Regions from separate parts of the Nonomuraea sp. IBHARD001 genome, predicted to be linked through region 2. Evidence: riboswitches for the same ligand, from Rfam matches in the RefSeq annotation. Region 2 holds a riboswitch; the other holds the start of a gene.
What was found. A riboswitch is a leader RNA that binds a small molecule or an ion and turns the genes downstream of it on or off. The one in region 2 is predicted to bind cobalamin.

Region 1: linked by a shared signal. The riboswitch ahead of ACTWNK_RS20430 (CbtB domain-containing protein) and the one ahead of ACTWNK_RS28935 (ribonucleoside-diphosphate reductase subunit alpha) in region 2 are both predicted to bind cobalamin.

The regions. Positions count from the first base shown of each region.
Region 1 is NZ_JBWBBW010000002.1:4,030,695-4,035,091, reverse strand. Features, by position in the region: gene ACTWNK_RS20445 (putative cobaltochelatase) at 1-571, opposite strand, end outside; gene ACTWNK_RS20440 (histidine phosphatase family protein) at 568-1,305, opposite strand; gene ACTWNK_RS20435 (CbtA family protein) at 1,311-2,081, opposite strand; gene ACTWNK_RS20430 (CbtB domain-containing protein) at 2,090-2,278, opposite strand; adenosylcobalamin (AdoCbl) riboswitch at 2,279-2,425, opposite strand; gene ACTWNK_RS20425 (MmcQ/YjbR family DNA-binding protein) at 2,482-2,838, shown strand; gene ACTWNK_RS20420 (rhamnulokinase) at 2,843-4,189, opposite strand; gene ACTWNK_RS20415 (bifunctional aldolase/short-chain dehydrogenase) at 4,201-4,397, opposite strand, start outside.
Region 2 is NZ_JBWBBW010000002.1:5,876,316-5,880,712, reverse strand. Features, by position in the region: gene ACTWNK_RS28950 (alpha/beta hydrolase family protein) at 1-34, opposite strand, end outside; gene ACTWNK_RS28945 (ArsR/SmtB family transcription factor) at 116-730, shown strand; gene ACTWNK_RS28940 (Bug family tripartite tricarboxylate transporter substrate binding protein) at 813-1,787, shown strand; cobalamin riboswitch at 1,792-1,993, shown strand; gene ACTWNK_RS28935 (ribonucleoside-diphosphate reductase subunit alpha) at 2,098-4,275, shown strand; gene ACTWNK_RS28930 (ribonucleotide-diphosphate reductase subunit beta) at 4,275-4,397, shown strand, end outside.

The sequences.
Region 1 (4,397 bases), 1.8 Mb from region 2:
GCGGGCGCAGCTCGCCCTCCTCCGGGTTCATGGTGCCCACCAGCAGGAACCTGGCGGCGTGCCGCACCGACACGGCCTCGCGCTCCACATAGTTGGTGCCGAGCGCGGCGGCGTCGAGCAGCAGGTCGACCAGGTGGTCGTGCAGCAGGTTCACCTCGTCGACATAGAGCACGCCCCGATGGGCCGCGGCCAGCAGGCCGGGCTCGAACGCCTTCACGCCCTCGGTCAGCGCCCGCTCCAGGTCGAGCGAGCCGACCAGCCTGTCCTCGGCCGCGCCCACCGGCAGCTCCACCAGCGCGGCGGCCCTGACCTGCGATCCCGCGCCCTTCTCGTGCGGCCCGTCGGGGCAGGAGGCGTCGGGCGCGGCGGGGTCGCAGCCGAACCGGCAGCCCGATACCACCTCCACCGGCGGCAGCTGGGCGGCCAGCGCCCTGACGATCGTGGACTTGGCGGTGCCCTTCTCGCCTCGCACCAGGACGCCGCCCACGCGTGGCGAGACGGCGTTCAGCACCAGTGCGAGCTTGAGGTCCGCCAGGCCGACGACGGCGCTGAACGGATAGGCAGGGATCACGAAGGGACCTTCCTGTTGACGTAGGCGATCCGCCAGCCGTTCCCGGCGGCGGTCAGCTCGGTGAAGGACAGGGGGGCGAGGTCGAAGCGCAGGCCCGCGGACGACGGCAGCCCGAGCGCGTGACACAGCCCGGCGCGGATCAGCCCCGCGTCGCCGATCAGCACGACGCTCTCCCCCAGCCTGGCGTGCGAGGCGGCCCCGAACACCGCCAGCCTGGCCGCCACCCGGTCGACCATGGCGTCGAGGCTCTCCCCGCCGTGCGGCGCCGACCCGGCATCGGCCAGCCACCCGGCCAGCGCCTGCGGCTCCTCCACGGCGACCGCCGCGTACGGCAGGCCGCTCCAGCGCCCGTGGTCGGCCTCGGCCAGCACGTCCTCGGCGACCGGCGTCAGGCCGAGCGCCCGGCCGGTCGCCATGGCGGAGGGATGCGGCGCGCATCTGCACACCACCGCCCCCCGCGCCCAGCGCGCGACGGCGTCGCGCAACTGCGTGGCCTTGGCCAGCGCCGCCGGGTCCGGCCGATCGGCCGGATCGAGCGACCCGGGGGCGGTTCGGCCCTCCAGAGGAGGGCCGGGCTCCCGGCTCGCGGTCCGTGCGCCTGCCCCTGCCCCGCCCGGCAAAGCGGCGGGCCGGGGGCCGTGGGCGTCCAGGACGGGGGTGCCGGGGAAGCGGGCTTCGCGCATGCCCGGGGTCATGGCCTGCCTGACGAACAGCAGGCGACGACCTGCGGGCATGCCGCTCAGCCCGGTGAGGTCGCCGGGACGGCGCGCAGGTCGCGGGTGCGGGCGGCGCGGTCGCCGACATAGCCGAACAGCACGCCGAACGCCGTCCAGAACACCAGCTGCGTCCCGAGCGAGGCCAGCCTGAACTCCCAGAGCAGCGAGGCGGGGAAGCCTTCGGCGACCTCGTCGATCTTCGGCAGCAGCAGCCACGCGGCCACGACCGGCACCAGGAAGGCCAGGACCGCACCGCCCCACTTGGCCCACGGCCCGCTGCCCGGCGACACCCTGCGCGCGGTGGCGACCGCGACGGCGGTGGCGGCGAGGCCGACCAGCACCATGACCACGTACAGCAGGGTCCTGCTGTTGATGGTCTCGGGATCCCCCACCGCCGGAGGGTTGGCCGGATATTTCAGGAACGGTACAACGATGACGGCGACGAAAGCCGTGGCCGAGGCCACGACGGCCAGGGCGGCGTCCGAGCGGGGACCGACCCGGCCGCGCAGCCCGGCGAACACGAGGGCGAACACGCCGCCGACCGCGACGCCGTACAGGCCGAGTGCGAGGAAGAGGCCGGCCTTCTGCATGGGTCTGGTGACCTCGGCCTCCTCGTGCGAGTGGCCGTCGGCGGGCTCGGGCTCGGCCGCGGGGGGCGCGGCGGCCGCCGCAGCCTCCTCGATGGCGATGGCCGCGTCGACGCGCGGCTCCCCGAGCGTGAAGGCGAAGGCAGCGGCGATCAGTCCGGCGACCAGCCCCACGAGCAGGCCCCGGACGAGCAGGGTGCGTACCACGACGTCCCCTAGTGGCAGGGCACGCCGAGCAGGTGACGCCCGTCGTGCATGAGTTCGTGGAGGAACGTACCCGTCTGCGAGATGGCGCCGTTGTCCATCAGCACCAGATACGCCAGCAGCAGGAACACCGGCACGGCCAGCAGCCAAGGGCGCAGGCTGGGCAAGGGCACGGTCGTCGGACCGGTCAGGTCACTCATCAGGCCTCCTTAGGGATCACGCGTCCCAATGCATGAGGACGCGGCGGCCAAGAGACCTGGCTCCCGGGCTCAAGGCCCGGATACAGTGGCGCGACCGCACCGGCATCTCACCGGATTTCCCATCGGCCACCGCGAAATCATCCGGAACGTATCGTTTTCCATCACGCCCGTCAACAACGTCGCCTAGGGTAGGAAGGCTGTTCATGCTCACCGTCGACGACGTACGCCGACTGGCCGTCACCCTCCCCCGGACCACCGAACACCTGATCAGGGACAGGGTGAAGTTCAGGGTCGGCTCGATCGTCTACGTCGCCTTCTCCCGCGACGAGACCCTCATGGGCTTCGGCTTCCCCAAGGAGGAGCGCGCGGCCCTGGTCGCCGCCGAGCCGGAGAAGTTCCTGCTTCCGCCCGAGTCGAGCATGCGCTACCAGTGGGTGATGGCCAGGATGTCGGCCCTGGGCGCCGACGAGATGCGCGAGCTGGTCGTGGACGCCTGGCGCATGTGCGTCCCGAAGAAGCTCCGCGTCCTCGTCGACGACCGCGGCCACCCGGTGCCCTGAGCGGTCAGTCCGGCTCGTGGCGCACCGGCGCGAAGCTCTGCCGTACGGCGGCGCGCACGTCGGGCACGGCGCCTGCCGCCCGCGCCTGGACCAGGGCGTTGCCGAGCGCGGTGGCCTCGGCCGGACCCGCGAGGACCGGCAGGCCGCACGCGCGTGCGGTCAGGCGGCACAGCAGGGCGTTGCGCGAGCCGCCGCCGACCAGGTGCACGACCTCCACAGGGCGGCCCGACAGCCTGACCGCGTCCTCGATCGCACGGCGGTGCCCCTCGGCCAGCGAGTCCAGCACGCACCGCACGGTCTCGGCCCGGGTCGCGGGCGGACGCAGGCCCGCGCGCACGCAGGCGTCGGCGATCCTGGCCGGCATGTCGCCCGGCGGCTGGAAGGCCGGGTCCGAGACGTCCACGACCGGCCCGCCCCGCACCTCGGCCGCCCCGGCCAGCAGGCCGTCCAGGTCGGCCGTGCCCCAGGTACGCAGGCACTCCTGCAGCAGCCACAGGCCCGTGACGTTGCGCAGGAACCTGACCGTGCCGTCGAGGCCCGCCTCGTTGGTGAACCCGGCGGCCCCGGCCTCGGCCGTCGTCACGGGCGCGTCCAGCTCGAGCCCGGCCAGCGACCAGGTGCCGCACGAGATGTAGGCGAAGGCGGGCCCGGCGGCGGGCACCGCGGCCACGGCCGAGGCCGTGTCGTGCGAGGCGACGGCGAGCACCGGCGTGCCGTCGCCGGTGACGCCCAGCCGCTCGCCCGGCGCGGCGATCGGCGGGAACAGGGACGCGTCGATGCCGAGCTCGCCCATCAGCGCGGTGTCCCACGCCTGGGTACGCGGGTCGAGGAGCTGGGTGGTCGAGGCGTTGGTCAGCTCGGCGCCGATCCGGCCCGTCAGCCAGTACACGATCAGGTCGGGCACCAGCAGCAGCGTCCTGGCCGCCGCGAGTTGCGCCGACCCGGCGGCCGAGCGCAACTGGTTGACGGTGTTGAACGGCTGCCACGCGATGCCCGTGCGCTCCCACAGTCCCGGGTCGCCGACCGATGAGGTACGGCCGTCGCGGTAGTGCACGGGGTTGCCGAGCAGCCGCCCGTCGGCGTCGAGCAGCCCGTAGTCGACCGCCCAGCCGTCCACGCCGATCCCGTCGACCGGCCCGGCCGCGCGCAGCCCTTCGAGCACGCCGCGGTGCAGGCGCAGGACGTCCCAGTGCAGGACGCCGCCCGCCCGCACCGGCACGTTCGCGAACCTGTGCGCCTCGCGCAGCCGCACGTCCGCGCCGCCGGGCCCGATCTCGGCCACCACGACCCGCCCGCTGGAGGCGCCGAGGTCGACGGCGGCCCACCGCGTGTGCGTGGGTCGTGTGCTCATCGGTCGTGTGTTCATCGCAGGAACGCCGCGGCGACGCCCGCGTCGACGGGCACCAGCAGCCCGGTCGTGCGGGTGAGCGTGGTCAGCGCGAACACGGCGTCGGCGACGTGCTCGGGCAGCACCTCGCGCTTGAGCAGCGTGCGCCCGGCGTAGAAGACGCCCAGGTCGGCCTCGGCCACGCCGTACACGGCGGCGCGCTTGGCGCCCC
Region 2 (4,397 bases):
CGCAGAGGACGGCCAGGAGGAGGATTCTTCTCATATGACCGACAATAGTCTGCAGAGAACTCTCGGCAAACAAGTCTCTGCAGAACTCGTTCGGCAGGTGGATAGGATGCTCCTCATGAAGGATGAGCCGCCCCTGACGCCGCCCCTGATACCGCCGCCCTCGATGTCGCCGACCCTGACGACGCTGACGCTGAGCGATCCCGGCAGGCTCAAGGCCCTGGCCCATCCCATGCGCAGGGCGATGCTGCGCCACCTCGGCGTGCACGGCCCCGCCACCTCCACCACGCTGGGCGAGATCCTCCAGGCCAAGACCGGCACGACCAGCTACCACCTGCGGCAGTTGGAGAAGCACGGCTTCATCGAGGAGATCCCGGAGCTGTCCACCGGCAGGGAGCGCTGGTGGCGCCAGGTCGAGCCGGGCCACAATGTGCGCCTGCCCACGCCGGACGAGGTGCCCGAGCGGGACCGGGCGGTGCTCGCCGAGTTCCAGCGCGTGTCCTACGAGGAGGACCGCGCCCTGCTCGACGCCTTCCCCGAGGCCTACCGGCGCGACCCGGACTGGGCGAAGTTCTCGCGCGGGTCGGCCCGGATGACGAGGGAGGGGTTCGCCGCCTTCTTCGACGAGTACATCGAGCTGCTCTACAAGCACAAGCGCTTGGCCGAGAACGCCACCGAGGACGCCAGACCCCTGTACATCCGGCTTTTCGGACTGCCAGCCGACGACCTATGAGCTAATAAGACCCCCGATATGTGACACGTAGTGACATGTCGATAACCTCTCGTATAGGGGGAACTTCGGGGGAGGGGCACCCATGCGCCGTCGGCAGTTTTTCGCGCTCGGTCTGGGACTGGCCGCGTGTGCGAGCGGGTGCGCCACCGCGAGCAGTGCGGGCGCTCCCGCGACGCGTGCGCTCGGGCAGTTCGCCGTCGTGCCCGGCGAGCAGGAGCTCGGCTCGGTCGCCTACGCCTTCACCCGTGCCATGCGCAGGACCGGGCACCTGCCGCCGGTCGCCTCCGCGTTCGCCGCGCGTGACGCCGCCACCAAGCTGGCCGTCAGCGGGCTGCCCGCGCTGACCGCCGCCGAGATCAACTCCGGTCGCTCGATCCTGGACGTCAGCACGCCCATCGCCAGGCTAGTCGGCGAACCCGAGGTGCTGGTCGTGCCCGCCAACTCGCGGCTGGCCACGTTCGACGACCTGGCCTCGCACCTGCGTGCCGACCCCGGGCGGGTGCTGCTGGCCGGAGGGCCGCAGGCCGGGGCCGACCACCTGCTGTTCGGGCTGCTCGCCCAGGGGGTCGGCGCCGATGCCCGCCTGCTCGACTATGCGGGCTACCCGGGCACCGGCGAGGTCGTCGCCGCCCTGCTCGGCGGCCAGGCCGGAGTCGCCTGCGGCGGCGTCGGCGAGTGGCGCACGCGCATCGACAAGGGCAAGGTGCGGGCGCTGGCCGTATCCTCGTCCGAGCGCCTGCCCGGCATCGACGCCCCCACCCTGCACGAGTGCGGGGTGCGCCTGGACTTCGCCGACTGGTGCGCCCTGCTCGGCCCGGCGGGCATGAGCGAGACCGAACGTGACGACGCCGTCGCGATGTGCGACAGTGTCACCGGCTCCGACCCCTGGCGCACGGCCTGCGCCGACGGCGGCCTGACGCCGATCACGCTCAGCGGCGACGACTTCGCCGCCTGGCTCGGCACCGAGACGGACAGGCTGCGCGCGGTGTTGCGCGATCTCGGACTTCTCAACACGCCCGACACAACTTGTTGGGGTAGTTGCGGGAACGGCCACTAGATGTAGGATCCTGCTCGTCGCTGGTTCGCCCCGGCAGGGGCGGAGCAATAGGGAACTCAGTGCGAATCTGAGACTGCCCCGCAGCGGTGAGCGGGAACGACCGCCGTCATCAAGCACTGGAGAGGCGACTCTCCGGGAAGCGACGGCCAGTAGGCCGAGGCACCATGCCCGCGAGTCCGAAGACCTGCCGGCGATCGATGAATGTCCAGGGCCTCGAGGGAGGGTCCGCGGGCGGTGACGGCCGGGGTGGATCCATGCCGTCATGCTCTCGCGTGCCCTGCCGGGGGAAGAGCTCGCGAGGAGAGAGCACGTGACACAGATCGTTGAGGCCGACCGCAGGCTGGCCATCGAAGAGGCGGCGGCCAGGGTCATCACCGACCCGCAGAACTCCAGGATCGCCGCCGCGCTGCTGGCCGAGGAGATCGCCGACGAGAGCGCCGCGCACGGTGTGCGCTCCTTCTCCGACTCCGTCGCTGCCTGTCATGCCGAGGGCCTGCTGCAGGACTCACTCGCCGAGTTCGTCGCCCTGCACGCCGCCGAGCTCGACGCGCTCGTCGACACCGGGGCCGACGCCAGATTCGAGTACTTCGGCCTGCGCACGGTCTACGACCGCTACCTGCTGCGCCATCCCGAGACGCGGGCCGTGCTGGAGCGCCCCCAGCACTTCTTCCTGCGGGTGGCCTGCGGCCTGTCGGCCACCGTCGCCGAGGCGGCCGAGCTCTACGCGCTGATGTCGACGCTGTCGTACCTGCCCAGCTCGCCCACCCTGTTCAACTCCGGCTCGCGCCGCCCGCAGCTGTCCTCGTGCTTCCTGCTCGACTCGCCCCGGGACGAGCTGGAAGGCATCTACGACCGCTACGGCCAGGTCGCCAGGCTCTCTAAGTACGCCGGGGGCATCGGCATCGCGTGGAGCAGGGTCCGCTCCCGGGGTTCGCTGATCAAGGGCACCAACGGGCACTCCAACGGCATCGTCCCCTGGCTGCGCACACTCGACTCCTCCGTGGCCGCCGTCAACCAGGGCGGCAGGCGCAAGGGCGCGGCCTGCGTCTACCTGGAGTCCTGGCACGCCGACATCGAGGAGTTCCTCGAACTGCGCGACAACACCGGCGAGGAGGCCCGCCGTACGCACAATCTGAATCTGGCCAACTGGATCCCCGACGAGTTCATGCGCAGGGTCGAGGCCGACCAGGAGTGGTCGCTGTTCGACCCCAAGGAGGTGCCCGAGCTGGTCGACCTGTGGGGCGAGGAGTTCGACGCCGCCTACCGTGCCGCCGAGGCGCGGGGCCTGGCGTCGCGCACGACCCCGGCGCGCACGCTGTACGGCCGGATGATGCGCACGCTGGCCCAGACGGGCAACGGCTGGATGACCTTCAAGGACGCCTCCAACCGCACCTCCAACCAGACGGCGCTGCCGGAGAACGTCATCCACCTGTCCAATCTCTGCACCGAGATCCTGGAGGTGACGAGCGACGGCGAGACGGCCGTGTGCAACCTCGGCTCGGTCAACCTGGCCGCGCACCTGTCGGGCGACAGCATGGACTGGCCGCGCCTGCGCGCCACCGTGCGGACCGCGGTGCGCTTCCTGGACAAGACCATCGACCTGGGCTTCTACCCGACGCCCGAGGCCGAGAGCGCCAACCACAAGTGGCGGCCGATCGGGCTCGGCGTGATGGGCCTGGCGGATGTGTTCTTCGGCCTGCGCCTGCCGTTCGACTCGGCGGAGGCGCGCGCGCTGTCCACGCGGATCGCCGAGGAGATCGCGCTGGCCGCCTACGACACCTCGGCCGACCTGGCCGTCGAGCGCGGGCGTCACCCTTCCTACGACGACACCAGGGCCGCGCGCGGTGTGCTGCACGCCGACCACTACGGCGCGGCGGACTCGGCGGCGTGGGAGGCGCTGCGCGCCAAGGTGGCCGAGAACGGGCTGCGCAACTCGCTGATGATCGCCATCGCGCCGACCGCGACGATCGCCTCCATCGCCGGGTGCTACGAGTGCATCGAGCCCCAGGTGTCCAACGTGTTCAAGCGCGAGACGCTGTCCGGTGAGTTCCTCCAGGTCAACCGCTATCTGGTGCAGGACCTGCAGCGCCTCGGGCTGTGGACGCAGGAGATGCGCGACGCGCTCAAGCGGGCCGACGGCTCCGTCCAGGACGTCGCCGGGATCCCGGCCGATCTGAAGGTGCTCTACCGCACGGCGTGGGAGCTGCCGCAGAAGGCGCTGATCGACCTGGCCGCCGCCCGCCAGCCGTACATCGACCAGTCGCAGTCGCTGAACCTGTTCATGGCCACGCCGACGATCGGCAAGCTGTCGTCGATGTACGCCTACGCCTGGAAGGCCGGGCTGAAGACCACCTACTACCTGCGCTCGCGCCCCGCGACCCGCATCGCCCAGACCACGGTCGCCGCGGTGCCCGCACCCGCCGAGCCCCTGGAGGACGCGATCGCGTGCTCCCTTGAGAACCCCGAGATCTGCGAGGCGTGCCAGTAATGCTGCTCGACCCTGGAATGGACCTGACGCTGCGCCCGATGCGCTACCCGGACTTCTACGAGCGCTACCGGGCCGCCATCCGCAACACCTGGACGGTGGAGGAGGTCGACCTGCACACCGAC